One region of the Brevibacillus sp. BD137 genome, then DNA from elsewhere that is predicted to be linked to it. Evidence: riboswitches for the same ligand, from Rfam matches in the RefSeq annotation. Region 1 holds a riboswitch; each other region holds the start of a gene.
The links. Region 1 has a riboswitch for cyclic di-AMP ahead of ODZ53_RS21745 (C40 family peptidase). Riboswitches for the same ligand answer to the same signal wherever they lie in the genome.
Positions count from the first base shown of each region.

Region 2: linked by a shared signal. The riboswitch ahead of ODZ53_RS05240 (CAP domain-containing protein) and the one ahead of ODZ53_RS21745 (C40 family peptidase) in region 1 are both predicted to bind cyclic di-AMP.
Region 3: linked by a shared signal. The riboswitch ahead of ODZ53_RS24455 (quaternary amine ABC transporter ATP-binding protein) and the one ahead of ODZ53_RS21745 (C40 family peptidase) in region 1 are both predicted to bind cyclic di-AMP.

Region 1 covers NZ_JAOTNO010000011.1:119,249-123,955, forward strand. The annotation lists gene ODZ53_RS21735 (sensor histidine kinase) at 1-884, opposite strand, end outside; gene ODZ53_RS21740 (response regulator transcription factor) at 885-1,604, opposite strand; gene ODZ53_RS21745 (C40 family peptidase) at 1,819-2,340, opposite strand; cyclic di-AMP (ydaO/yuaA leader) riboswitch at 2,345-2,484, opposite strand; gene ODZ53_RS21750 (LiaF transmembrane domain-containing protein) at 2,804-3,208, shown strand; gene ODZ53_RS21755 (PspA/IM30 family protein) at 3,273-3,968, shown strand; gene ODZ53_RS21760 (class I SAM-dependent methyltransferase) at 4,063-4,641, shown strand; gene liaF (cell wall-active antibiotics response protein LiaF) at 4,656-4,707, shown strand, end outside.
Region 2 covers NZ_JAOTNO010000002.1:408,747-413,453, reverse strand. The annotation lists gene ODZ53_RS05250 (homoserine dehydrogenase) at 1-935, shown strand, start outside; gene ODZ53_RS05245 (hypothetical protein) at 1,036-1,188, shown strand; gene ODZ53_RS05240 (CAP domain-containing protein) at 1,253-2,053, opposite strand; cyclic di-AMP (ydaO/yuaA leader) riboswitch at 2,061-2,218, opposite strand; gene ODZ53_RS05235 (rhodanese-like domain-containing protein) at 2,303-2,647, opposite strand; gene ODZ53_RS05230 (cold-shock protein) at 3,078-3,281, shown strand; gene ODZ53_RS05225 (hypothetical protein) at 3,451-3,897, opposite strand; gene ODZ53_RS05220 (2-phosphosulfolactate phosphatase) at 4,012-4,707, shown strand, end outside.
Region 3 covers NZ_JAOTNO010000014.1:144,042-148,748, forward strand. The annotation lists gene ODZ53_RS24450 (ABC transporter permease) at 1-500, opposite strand, end outside; gene ODZ53_RS24455 (quaternary amine ABC transporter ATP-binding protein) at 484-1,710, opposite strand; cyclic di-AMP (ydaO/yuaA leader) riboswitch at 2,104-2,250, opposite strand; gene ODZ53_RS24460 (copper ion binding protein) at 3,001-3,201, opposite strand; gene ODZ53_RS24465 (heavy metal translocating P-type ATPase) at 3,266-4,707, opposite strand, start outside.

The DNA.
Region 1 (4,707 bases):
TCCTGCAGCTCATCCAGCAGCTTTTCCAAGTCCGTCGTTTTTAGCTCGATCTTGCCCATCTGTTTCTGTATTTTGGTCATATCCGTCACGCGACCAGAGCCGATGTATGAGGCATAACCTTTGATCGTGGTGAGAGGTGTACGGAAGTCGTGGGCAATCGAAGCAATCATTTCAGCCTGTCTTTCTTCCGCTAAGCGAAGCTCATCCACCATTTCCCCGAAATATCGAAAGAGTTGCCCAAATTCATCATGTGATCGATACGTAAATGTGACCAGCCGCTTCCCTTCCTGGATTTCTTGGGTGACGCGCGATAATTCGTTAACTGGCCGTAGTATCCAGCGAACGAACAAAGCGAGCAGAACCAATCCTACCAGACTAATGCTTCCGTAAATAAACCAAAGCATCATGGAAACCCCTGTCGTAGCCATCATGTCGTAATCATCCGTGTAGAAATAAACAACAATCTCCCCTGTACGCGGTGGCTCCTGCTGAAAATGGTACTCAGCGACCACTTTGAGGTCATTTTGCTTAGCAGAATCGCCACGGCTTGATGAGGAGGGGGAAGGCATTTTTAAATTATAGGCGCTTGATGTTTTGCTGTAGATGGTGTTTCCATTGGCATCCTTCACGAGCATGCGGTACATCACGTCGTCTGGCAACTGCTTCTCAAGCTCCATGCGTTCGATTGGGTCCTTGAAATTACTGACGAGAAGCAGTTGATTGAGCATGACCTTCTCTGCGGCTTCCTTCTCAGCTTGGTACTGATCATGCCGGTCATTTTTGAGTTGAGCGACAATAATGTCTTGAAAAACAAATTTAAACAACAAAATGTTGAGTGTGAGCAAGGCAATGAAGGAGAGAAAAATTTTATTGCGCAAGCTCATTTAAAGCTTCTCCCCGATAAATACGTAGCCTGTCCCCCATTGTGTTTTAATGAATTGACGTTCCGTTTCCAGCTTCTCACGGAGGTTTTTAATATGGACCGTCACTGTATTGAGCGAGCCATAACCATATCCCCAAACACGGTCATAAATTTGTTCTCTTGTAAAGACGATGCCCGCATTTTCTGCGAGGAAGGTGAGTAGTTGAAATTCTTTGGTAGAGAGCTCGATCTTTTGGTTACATACATATACGGAATACGTTTCTTTATGAATTTCCAAGTCCTTGAATTTCAAAACCGTAATCGGAGAAGAAGCTGTTTCCTTCTCAGGCTGCTCTTCGGTATGCTTTCGAATGCGCTCATAGCGACGAAGGTGGGCACGAATGCGAGCGAGCAGCTCTTCCGTATCAAAAGGCTTCGTGATGTAATCGTCTGCGCCGATTTCAAAGCCGACTACCTTATCTACCGCTTTTCCTTTTGCACTGAGAAACAGTATAGGCAAATCCCACTCACGGCGAATTTGAGAGCAGAGCTCGTAGCCACTCATGTTGGGCATCATAATATCCAAAAGGATCAGGTTGGGACGCTCACCTTGGCTGAGCAACGAGAGTGCATCTTCTCCGCTTTCAGCAGAGGAAACGCTGAAGCCCTCGTTCTCCAAAATGTCTTCTAGCAGTTCAATAATCTCCAGATTGTCATCGACAATTAAAATGTGATCTTTCACCGGAACAACCCCCAGTTACTTCTATTAATAAGGAATACCATTCAAAGAATGGGTCTTGTCTATCATAACATGCTTTGACCCTATCAGGGGAAGAAACCCCGTAAGTTATTAAGTTGTTCTAATATGTGAGGGTACCTCTTTAGACCAGGTACTAAATTTCGTCAGAAAAAGCCAGAGACGTAGTGTCCCTGGCTTTTATTATTTTGCCGAATGACTATTTTTTAGCTGGTTTTTCCGGCAACGATGCAGCTTGCACCGCTTTTTCCTTATTCGGAGTTTCTGCTTTCGCTAGAACAGGAGCACTGAGACGCTTGGCGCCTACATAACGCTTGCTCCAGTAGTATGGATCGTTCAACTTGGTGTTGACGACTCCACGACCAGATTCCGAGTGCACGAATGTGCCGTCTCCGATGTAGATACCCACGTGAGAAATGCTGCGACCGTTTGTATTGAAGAATACGAGATCGCCTGGCTGCAAATCTTTTCTGTCTACCTCTGTACCTAATTCGTACTGGGAAGCAGAATTGTGAGGCAGGTCTACACCTAACGCATCAAATACGTAGCGTGTGAAACCGGAGCAGTCAAAGCCCTTTTTGGACGAGCCGGAAGATTTGTAAGGGGTACCGTACAAGTCACTGACAACTTCATGGAGAGTATTCTCCTCAGCAGCCTGTGCAGCGCCTGCCCCCATAGCAAGTAATCCAGCCATAAATAAAGATAAAACCATCTTGCGCAAAAGAAACTGCTCCCTTCGTGAGCCTACGAGGTTAGCTGAAGGGTTCGGTCGAAAGGACGCCCTAGGCTGCTAGGAGTAGCAACCATTCACCCCAAAAACGTGGTTCCCCCGTTTCCGCTAAGCGGAATTCGGCTATTTTTCGATGTTTTTTTACACGCACTCTTACGAAGATTCTACGCCAGTCCTTTTTTTCCTTCTTTTTATCTGTTCATTCACATATTCGTCACAAAGATAGCGTCAAATGCTGTAACGTTTTCGTTCGACAGTGCAAGCCGCCTTTCGACGTGGGTTTATTCCTGCCTTGCTGGAGAGCTCGTCCGATTAAGGCAGGAAAATGTCTCCGTCCAAGGACGGAGGGAAAAACCAACCGCACGCCCGTTATGGGAAGCCTATACCGAGGGCTACAATAAGGGCATAACGTTCCACAAGCACCACATGCAAAACGAATGGAGGTAAGCGAGTAATGAGCGAACGGTCTGGCAAAGTACTACTCGGGCTGGTTCTGCTGCTAGTCGGTGGGTTGGTTCTTCTCGATCTGGTGGGTATCGATATCGGAGACTTGCTCGGGTTTATCATTCCCGGCGTGATCATGATATACGGTGCCAAAAAGATCATGGGACAAACCGGTTCACGATTTTGGGGAATCCTGGTCTTCCTATTCGGGTTCCTGATGTTGATTGGCAAGCTTGACCTACTGTTTCACGCGCTTCTGGCCATTGGGGTGATTTATCTGGGATATCGCTTACTGCGTCCCAGCCAAGAACCTAAACAAGCGCCACCTGCTTGGGAGCGTGAATGGGCCCAAAAAGTATTAAAGGAAGATACGCTGGACACTTGGGAGAGAGATGTAAGAAGACGCCCACAGTAACGCCAATGTCGCAAGAGTCTTTTGGATGAACAATATGATGTGATATGATGAGGAGGAAAAAATAATGAGTATCTTTAAACGTTTGCGTGACCTGACAGTAGCTTCGGTAAATGATGCATTGGATTCGATGGAAGATCCGGTAGTAATGCTGAATCAATATATGCGTGACATGGAAGTAGAAATCGGACAAGTTGAAGTAGCGGTTGCCCGTCAGGTTGCTCTGGAAAAGAAATTCCGTCAGCAATTGGACGAAGCCAATGCTCTGATTGAAAAACGTGATCGCCAAGTTAAGCTCGCCCTGACTGAAGGAGAAGACGAGTTGGCTCGTCGAGCACTCGCTGACAAGAAGCAGTACGAAGGCCGTGCAGCGGAATATGAAACTCTCTACCTGTCAGCATCCGAGTCAGCTACGCAAATGCGCGAGAAGCTGGCTGAGCTGAAGGAAGAGTTCTATAAAATGCGTGCGAAAAAGTTCACACTGATGGCACGTGCACAAGTAGCTCGTACACAAAAGCAAGTCAATCAAGCAGTTGTCGGTATCGGCAATCAGTCCGCAGGCCGTGGCTTCGCTCGCATGGAAGAGAAAGTCATGCGCATGGAAGCAGAAGCGCAAATGAGCGGGCAATGGCGCCAAACGAACCGCGCTTGGGAAAACGCTTTGTCTGAGCTGGAAAAGGATGATATCGATGCAGAACTTGCCAGCATCAAAGCATCCATTAATGAAGTAAAAACACCGGTAGCCAAACCAGTACAATCCTAATTCAACAGGAACTGGGGGACAAGGTGTAGAATAGATTGTGTCAATTCGGCAGCCTGTGTACATCAGGCTGCTTTTCCCCTAGGAGGTACGATTCTTGCAGGACTTCTTGGTCTTTTTGCGGCGGTTTATCGCTGAGCCTGGACGCGTCGGTAGTATCATCCCCAGCTCTCGTTTTTTATGTGAGCAAATGTTGAAAAGCGTCGATTGGGCTTCAACCGATGTGATCCTGGAGCTGGGACCTGGTACAGGGGCATTTACCCAAACGATCTATCAGCGCTTGCATCCCGGCACACAGTACGTGCTCGTGGAACGAGATTCCCAATTTCGCTCTATGCTTCAATCACGTTTTCCCGATCTTCCTATCAGGGAGGAAGCGACTAAACTTAGGTCTTACTTGGAGGAGCAGGACCTTGCAGGTGCAGATGTCATTATCTCAGGTCTGCCATTCGCCAATTTTCCACAAGAGCAGCGGGCAGCAATTCTGGACGAAGTTCAATCTGTACTGAAGCCAGGGGGCCTATTTATTACATTCCAATATTCGCTACAACTCCAAGCTGAGTTGCAGGATCGTTTTCCCTGGGTCAAGATCGACTTTACCCTGTTGAACATTCCGCCTGCATTCATCTATACATGTCGTAATGGACAAAGTGAAAACGATCAGCGTGGGGCGTGAGAGAGGAGACTTTTGTGAAACTGTCCCGTTTACACAAAATGTTGGCTGGTGTCCTGATTATTTTTA
Region 2 (4,707 bases), on a different contig from region 1:
GGGAGCGGTACCGCGAGCTATATGAAGCGGATGTCAGACTCGTGGGAATCGTTCGTTCATCCTCCGGCCTCTATGATGAGAACGGAATCGATTCAGGGAAATGGGAAGACTATGCTCATACAAAACAAGCAGGGAACGCTTCTTGGAACGCGCTGGAATTTATCAAATCAGTTCAAGCAGACGTACTCATCGAGGCAGGTCCATCTGAAAAAGAGGGGGGACCTGGTCTGACTTATATTCGGTATGCATTGGAGAATGCCATGCATGCGATTGCGATTTCAAAAGGTGCGCTTGTTGTTGATTATGCTGGTTTGGCCGCTCTTGCCAAAAAACATGGTACCGCGTTGAAAATTAGTGGAGCAACAGCAGCAGCTCTGCCGACGATCGATCTTTTGCAGTATAACTTGGCAGGCTGTGAAGTAAAACGAGTCGAAGGTATTTTTACGGGAACGACGAACTTCGTGCTCACAAAAATGATGGAAGAGGGGCTCACCTGTACAGAAGCAGTCGAGCTCGCTCAGAAGATGGGGATTGCCGAACCGGACCCCTCTTACGATATCGATGGTTGGGATACAGCTTCGAAGCTCACGATCCTGGCAAACGCAGCTTTTGGCGGGCAAGTAAATCTAACCGATATCGCACGCACAAGTATTCGCGAAATAACCTCGTTACAAATCGAGACGTGGAAAAAGCATGCGAAGATTCCCAAGCTGATCGGAACGATCCAAAAGGAAGCGAATGGTACGGTTTCTGTAGCAGTTGAACTGTGTGCGGTGGATTTTACCCATCCGTTTGCATCCGTATCAGGTACGACAAAAGCCATCCGGGTAGAAACCGATGTCATGGGGGATTTATTGGTCGTTGGAGGAAAATCAGATCCTGTCGCGGCAGCAGCGGCTGCCTTAAAAGACCTTGAACATATTATTAGCAGATAGGTTCATTTGCATGTGCTTCCAGTGTTCCTTAGGAATGAGTCGTTTAGAACCGCGTGCATACTAGGGATGCACCACCAAAAACGGTGAGGGGGCCATACGGATGAAGCAATCGTCTGATGTCAATGCCGAGCTGCAGCAAGTATCTGCTTACCCAACCAAGCAAGAAATGAATCAAAAGAACGTTGCTTTGCTAGATGAGCAGGAAAGCTGCTGTACCCCCAAAAAACAGGCTTCTGAAACACAGCCGGAATAATGCCTACACGAAAAAGCCGGGTCTCGATTAAGAGACACCGGCTTTTCGTTTCGTGCAAAGCGTGTTACCCGATAAATTCTTGTACCCAGTAGCCATTTGTGAAGCCTACACCAATTTTTGTGAAGTCAGGGTTCATAATGTTTTGGCGATGGCCTTCACTGTTCATCCATTGTTGCATGACTTCTTGTGGACTCTGTTGACCCATGGCGATATTCTCACCTGCAGTCGAGTATTGAATGCCATACTGCTTCATCATGTCAAATGGGGAACCGTACGTTGGGCTGTTGTGGTCAAAATAGTTGTTAGCAGACATATCTTGTGCTTTTGCCAAAGCTACTTTGGACAGTGTTGCATCCATTTGAACAGGCTTGAGACCTGCTTTTGCACGTTCTTGGTTTACCAAATCCGCGACTTGTTTCGCAAAATCACCCGTCTTAGCTTGATCCGCTTGATTTACTGGAGCGGCAGGCTCAGTGACATTATTGGTAGGTTGTGCTGGTGCTGTTTGTACTGGTTGTGCTGGTGTTTGTTGTACTGGAGCTTGTTGTACGGGTGCTTGTTGGAAAGATCCTGGTTGATACGGGCATGGTTGTTGTACAGGTGTAGCTTGTCCTTGCTTAACAGGTTGCATCAGCTGTACTGCTTGTGGCTGGCCAGGAACAAAGCCTTGCTTTTGGAAAAAGTTAAGGAACTGTTGAGCATTTGGTGCTTTTTGGAATTGTCCCATATTTTGACCCACATTGAATTGGAATTGTCCGTTCTTCAATGGGCAGTTAGATGCTGCGGAAGCAGAAGAAGCAAACCCTGTCAAAGCCAAGCCCAGACCAAGAGTCATCGCGATTGTAACAGAACCAAAACGTTTCATAAAACAAATCTCTCCTTTTTTTTGCCTACGAGGTTAGTTGTCGGATTCGGATTGAGGAAACAACCCTACGCCAGTTCGGCGATTCACCCCAATGTGGAATAGGTCATCCACAAAAAAGTCCCCCGCACTTCCTTTTCAAGGAGGAAGTCTCGGCTTATTTCGTTTGGCATGAACAACGATATCAGACAATCCCAATCGAAATAAAGGAGTAATATATGGCAAATAGCTAGAATCGTTGATAAATTAGGCTCATTTCGGTTCGTTTGATTGTTCCTTCCAGGCAGTTAAGCCGCCTTCCAATGCATTTGCATGGAAACCATGCTCACGAAGGAGAGCCGCAGCTTTTTGAGCTTTGTTACCTGTTGTACATAAGGTAACGATCTGGACATTTTGCGCGAGTTTTTCGGTTTCTTCATCAAGTGGCTTGTCCTGTTCTTTCATAAGAAGATAGGGGACGTTTTGCGTCGATGCGTTTTCGTGAACGAGGCTGCCGGAAACAAATTTCTCGGCGTCGCGTACGTCCAATAAAAGTACGGGCACTTTCTTTTCAAGCATTTCGGATAATTGAATGGTTGTCAAAATATGATTTTGCAATGTAATCCCTCCCAATCCTATTGTATCAGAGTCCCGCTTCGTCCAGAATAAGGGTGAACGGTTGCTTTTTTTGGACAACCATGGTAGAATGAGGTTGCTACTTGAAAAATTGATACCTAATCATTCATCGAGGTGTTTGTATGCTGATGGATAACATTTTTGAATCCCCGATTCACACTGGCGCGGTCTTCGGAGCCGCAAGGATGGAAGAGAGGAAGGGCTTTCATTGTTTTAGGTTTTCAAAAGGTTTAGTTTTTTATTTTGCAGTTCCGTCCTATGACATTCGCATATTTGCTGAATAAGTAAAATTCACATATCATGAAGGCGTATCATCGCACATGATCTGGTATTTCTTCATGATATGTGAGCTTTATTTGCTTCGGTAAATATGACTAGCATATTCAAATTGAATTTTTGGAGGTTTTTTTAGATGCAAACGAACGGAACAGTAAAATGGTTTAACGCAGAAAAAGGTTTCGGTTTCATTCAAGTAGAAGGCGGAGACGATGTATTCGTACACTTCAGCGCAATCCAAGGTGACGGTTTCAAAACTTTGGACGAAGGTCAAAAAGTTCAATTCAACATCGTTCAAGGCAACCGTGGCCCACAAGCTGAGAACGTAGTAAAACTGTAAGTCTCCTTTTCAAAGAAACTGTCCTTTCGAGGGCAGTTTCTTTTTTTGTCGTGGTCGTAGAAGCAAAAAGGCGTTGGGATCGTCCCAAGCGCCTTTTCCTGCATACGAATGGATAAAAAAGGAACTATGGCGTCCCACCATAATTCCTCATTTTCTTCCTGCAAGATAGTTAAATACAAGTTTCGATTTCGACAGTTTGGAATTGACTGTCAAGAACGGTAAGACCAACAACTTGACCGCCGCCGATAGTAGTACGGCCATAAGTGGTGAGAAGGACATTTCTGTTGTTTTCTGCTACGGTAAGGCGGACTTCATAGTGGAAAGAAGCGGGGATCAGCGCATTGAAAGCAGTGCGAGTATTCGCAGGGATAAATTGCGTGATGTCAAGCAAGGTGCTAACTGGATTCGTTTGCGTAACTGCGTTACCCCAGTTTAATACTTGCACACGTACTTCAACCGGTTCTGTGTTCAGATTTACCAGGTCGAGGTGAGCGGTGAGAGCACGGGCGAGGTTGTTTTGCAAAATACCGGTCGTTCTCACAGTATTTCTTCTTGGGCGTTTGTGATTTCTTTTTTCCGAATTACCTTGATCGTCGTCGTATTCGATTTCAGTCATCCATGTTCACTCCATTCTTGTGTAATCTAGTGGGACAATAATACGATATTGTTTCTTGTCTTAATTTGTAACGGCGAACGTAAGGGGACGAGTACCTATTTTTGATAGAGGATGGTGGAGGGGTTGGGAGATAGAACTGTATGCAAACAACTAGACTATACAGCTCGATTTGATTGGGGATACGAAGGGGTAGAACAGGTCGGGGCAGCATCGGATATGATCGTCATTATCGATGTGCTCTCCTTCAGCACGTGTGTCGATATCGTAACGGGACGAGGAGGTATCGTCTATCCTTATCAGGTAAAGGATGAGTCAACCGTAGCATTCGCCAAACAAAAAGCAGCCCTGCTCGCTGGAAAACGCGGAGAACCAATCTCCCTTTCGCCCGCCTGTCTGAAAACGGTTCCAATGCGAAGTAGAATCGTATTACCCTCGCCAAACGGATCGACCTGTACCGTGTTGGCGAAGAAAACAGGTGCGAAGGTAATCGCTGCGTGCTTGCGAAACGCGCCATCTGTGGCCAGATACATACAGCAGCAGAATGGAACCGTAACCGTCATTGCTTGCGGTGAACGGTGGGGAAATGGAGCATTGCGTCCTGCTATTGAAGATATGATTGCGGCAGGTGCGCTGCTTCATGAATTGGAGGGGCATCGATTGTCACCAGAGGCCGAAATAGCAGTGGCAGCCTTTCGAGCGACCCAAGATCATCTTCCTGCTTACTTGAAGACATGCGCTTCTGGCCAAGAACTGATCAGTATGGGGTACCCGGAAGATGTCGAACTTGCAGCGCAGTGGAATCAGAGTGGC
Region 3 (4,707 bases), on a different contig from region 1:
ATTGGCGGCAAAGCAAAAATAACGGAGGCAATGACTCCCGGCACCTCGCCCAAGCCGAAGAAAAAGATCGCTGGAATCAAATAAACGAACGCTGGCATCGTCTGCATCAAATCCAGTACTGGCGTAACTAGATTGCGAAACGTATCGTGTCTCGCGCAAAGAATGCCCACCGGAATTCCGATAGCGATCGAAATCATGGTGGCAGTGAGGACGAGTCCCACTGTCTCCAACGTTTCATCCCAGTACCCCAAGTTGTTGATGAGAGAAAGTCCGATTACCGTAAAAACCATGGACGCTCTCCCTGCAAAAACCCACGCAGCGGCCCCTAGCAGCAAGATGAGAATCAGCCAAGGTATCTCTGCCAAAACCGTGGAGCAGTAAGTCACCATTGTGGAAATAACGATAGATATTGGATCAAACAATACCCCTTTGTACTGACCCAGCAATGCTACGAACTCTTCCACCCATTCGCCAATCGGCAGCTTAGGCACGGCGTCCATCACTCATCACCTCTGCTCTCTGATGCTCTTGGACATTGACTTTACCTACCAGCCCGCCTAGTACCGCTCCTTTTACGATGACACCCAACAAACGCTGCTGCTCGCCCACAACCGCAATCGGAACATGCAGGTCTGCCATCATCGGGAACAAACTGTGCAGACGTGCGTCAGGTGAAACGGTAGGGAGGTCGGTTTTCATAATCGTCTCCAGCGAATGTCCCGTACTGATCGCGAGTGATACGTCATACGCCGTAATCAAGCCGAGCAGTGTGCGCTTTTTGTCCACGACGTACAAGCTGGACACGCCGTTATCCATCATGAGTTGCAGCGCCACTCGCGCCCCTTTGTCAGGCGTGATTGCTTCTGCCCGTTTCATCACATTTTCAGCAACGAGCACCCTGGACAGGTCGGCATCCTCCACGAACTTCCGCACGAATTCATCCGCTGGGTCTGCCATGATCTCTTCCGGGCGGCCGATCTGAATGATCTGCCCGTCTTTCATAAAGGCAATCCGATCGCCCAGCCGCAACGCCTCGTGCAAGTCATGTGTAATGAACAGGATCGTCTTTTTCATCGTCATCTGAAGCTCCAACAGCTCATCCTGCATATCTTTTCGAATGAGCGGGTCCAATGCACTGAACGCTTCGTCCATCAAGAGAATATCTGGATTATTAGCCAACGCCCGCGCCAATCCGACCCGCTGGCGCATCCCTCCGCTCAATTGATCCGGGTACGCATTTTCCCACTCGGTTAATCCAACGAGCGCGAGCGCTTCCCTAGCTTTTTCTTGCCGGAGCTCTGGTGGTACTTGTTGAATCTCCAAACCGAACTCGACGTTTTCTCGTACCGTCCGCTGCGGAAACAGGGCGAAATTTTGGAAAACCATCCCGAGCTTCTTCCTCCGCACCTCGCGCAAAGCCGTCGCCTTCATGTCCACGATCTCTTCCCCATCGATCTCGATGCTTCCACTCGTTGGGTCAATCAGTCGATTACACAGTCGGATCAAGGTTGATTTGCCGCTGCCGGACAGGCCCATGATGACGAAGATTTCACCTTCCTCGACTTCAAAGCTGACCTGATTGACCCCGATGGATTGGCCCGTTTGCTTGTAAATTTGTTCTTTCGTTCGTCCTTCTGCCAGCAGCTTCAAGGCCTGCTCGGGCTGCTTACCAAACACTTTTGTCAGTTGATCGACTTTCATTTTGGGCATGGTATCCCTCATCCTTCGTTTTTTCGTAAATGTAAAAAGCCCGCGAAGCTTCCACACTCAAGCCAAATCAAGCAGGCACGCTTGATTTTTACTCGTGTAGAAAATCCGCAGGCTTACGTAATACCTGGCGTCCCTTTTCAGGACTCCCTGTACTCTGTCTTCCTGATTTCGATTGTCAGCGGTTTATGTCGTACCGATTGCCTCCAAGCGATCCACACCATTTCCTTCACGACTGTATCGCGTAAGCTGCTCGTCGGTATTTCCATAAAAAATAGACCGATCCATCCTTTTCCTCCAGAACAAAGGTCCCAAAGAAAAAGCCTGTATCAGCCTATCACACGCCCGCAAGGAATCCCCTTGTTGCGCATAAAATGCCTAGACTTTATCCATCCATGACCTTCCCTGCTTTGGCCGACGAGGTTAGCTGACGGGTAGGATGGCAGAGAAGACATTTCCTCATCCCTCCTGATCACTCAGGATTAACCCCAAAAGATTGGTTCCCCCGCTTCCGAGAATCTCGGAACTAGGCCGTATGTGTTGTTTCTTGTTTGAGCTTGATTGTGATTTGAATTATACGCTCGCTTCCAGTTATTGTGAACGTTCGTTTAGCACGGTTTTAACCGGACTTTGTCTTTCTTTATGATTCGGATTGGATTAGCTTACGGTTGCTCATTCGATTAAAGAAATCGTGCGTTATTCTCGCTCGCTGGTGGGGTGGGGAGGAAACAGGAGAAAACGCTCAGATTCTTGGAACCCCTGCGCGGGAGCATGAGGTGCCCGGCTCCGTGAAAAAAAACGAAACCGCGTCCAAAGTAGTCCATCAGGATGTAGTTCAGAGGTGGACGCTAAAGGCAGTTTCGCTTTTTTTCACTACGCCTCGGTAGGGGTGTCCAAAGATCTTCGCTTATTTCTCCTGTTTCCTCTACGAGCTGATGAGGTTCTACATGCTTTTTAAAAGACCTTTGGAATGATGCTCTCAAGATGTAAACAACAGCCACTTGGGAAGAAGAACATTTCCAGTCCTAGCGCCTCTGGAGCCCTACTTAGCTCCGAAATGAATGGCGGGGGTTTTCAGCTTCAACCTCTGAGATTACTTCCTCGAAACTCTACTTTTGAAGCGCTCCCGACATTCATTTCGGAGCGGACAGTCCAACCCCTTGCGGGGCGTAGGCCGAAGCGTAGACTGGAAATGGGCTTCTTCCCCCTCCACTACAGCAACTTTTACCTCAATACCAAAAAGCTCCTGCCTCATTGATTCAGGCAGGAGCTTCTTTTTCAAAGACACGATGATTAAACGACGTCGTAGCCTTGGTCTTCAATAGCTTCTTTTACTGCATCGAGAGTCAAGTTGCTCTCGTTGTAGGAAACCTCAACCTTTTTTTCAGCCAGGTTTACTTTGCCTTCTGCACCCAACTCTTTCAATGTGTTCTCGATGCGCGCTACGCATTTGTTGCAAGACATGCCTTCTACGTTCAATGTGATATTTGTCATCATCAATCTCTCCTTGCATTTTATGTTGTATAGGTAAGGCGGACGAAGCCGCTTGTTACTGTTGTTACAGCTTCACTCGTTGCAGTCTCAGTGCGTTGAGTACGACGGATACGGAGCTGAAGGCCATTGCGGCACCGGCAAGCCATGGAGCGAGTAAGCCGATTGCGGCAATTGGGATGCCCAAGGTGTTGTAGGCCAATGCCCAGAACAGGTTTTGCTTGATGTTGCGGATGGTGAGCTTACTCATCTCGATGGCGTCTGCGACACTAGTCAGTTCGCCGCGCATCAGGGTAATATCGGCTGCTTCCATCGCCACATCAGTACCTGTACCGATTGCCATACCGACGTCAGCGGTAGCGAGTGCAGGAGCATCGTTGATACCATCGCCGACCATCGCGACTTTTTTGCCTTGTTCTTGCAGTTTTTTCACTTCTGCAGCTTTGCCTTCAGGCAGGACTTCTGCGATGACGTGATCGATTCCTGCTTCACGGGCAATGGCCTCGGCAGTTTGACGGTTGTCACCGGTCATCATGATCACAGTCAATCCCATTGCTTTCATGCGCTGAACCGCTTGCTTGGAGGTTGGTTTGATCGTATCCGCTACGGCAATCAAGCCAGCGAGCTTGCCTTCGACGACTGCGAGCATCGCCGTTTTACCGGAGCGCTCCAGTGCCAGCATGGTATCAGACACTGCTTGGTACGAAATTTGATGTTTTTCCAGCAAACGGCGGGTACCGACGAGTACTTCTTTGCCGGAGACGGTAGCCTGAATACCGAAACCAGGAATGGCTTCAAAAGAACCTGTATCGGACAGTGTGATTCCTTTATCCGCAATACCGCGAACGATGGCTTGAGCCAATGGGTGCTCGGAGTTTTTCTCAGCGGCACCGACCAAAGAGAGCAGCTCTTGCTCTTCGATATCAATGGCGATGACGTCTGTCAGTTCTGGCTCACCTTTGGTTACAGTCCCTGTTTTATCGAGGATGATCGTATCCAGGTGGTGAGCCGTCTCCAGATGCTCCCCGCCTTTGAACAGGATGCCCAGCTCAGCTGCGCGTCCAGAGCCCGCCATGATTGAGGTCGGTGTTGCCAGACCGAGGGCGCATGGGCAAGCGATTACGAGTACGGCAATTGCTTTTTCCAAAGCCTCACCGAAGTTGCCAGGTATAACGAAGAAGTACCAGATCAAGAAGGTAAGAATAGCAATCCCTACTACGATTGGGACAAAAATCCCGGAGATGCTGTCAGCTACACGCTGAATCGGTGCTTTTGTTCCTTGTGCTTCTTCCACTACTTTAATGATTTGCGCCAGAGCCGTTTCTTTTCCGACTTTGGTTGCCTGGACCTTCAAAAAGCCGTTTTTGTTCAAGGTGGCGCCGATGACGGTATCGCCTGCGGCTTTATCCACTGGAATACTTTCGCCAGTCAACATGGACTCATCTACTGCGGACTGCCCTTCCATGACGATGCCATCGACAGGTACTTTGTCGCCCGGCTTCACGTGAA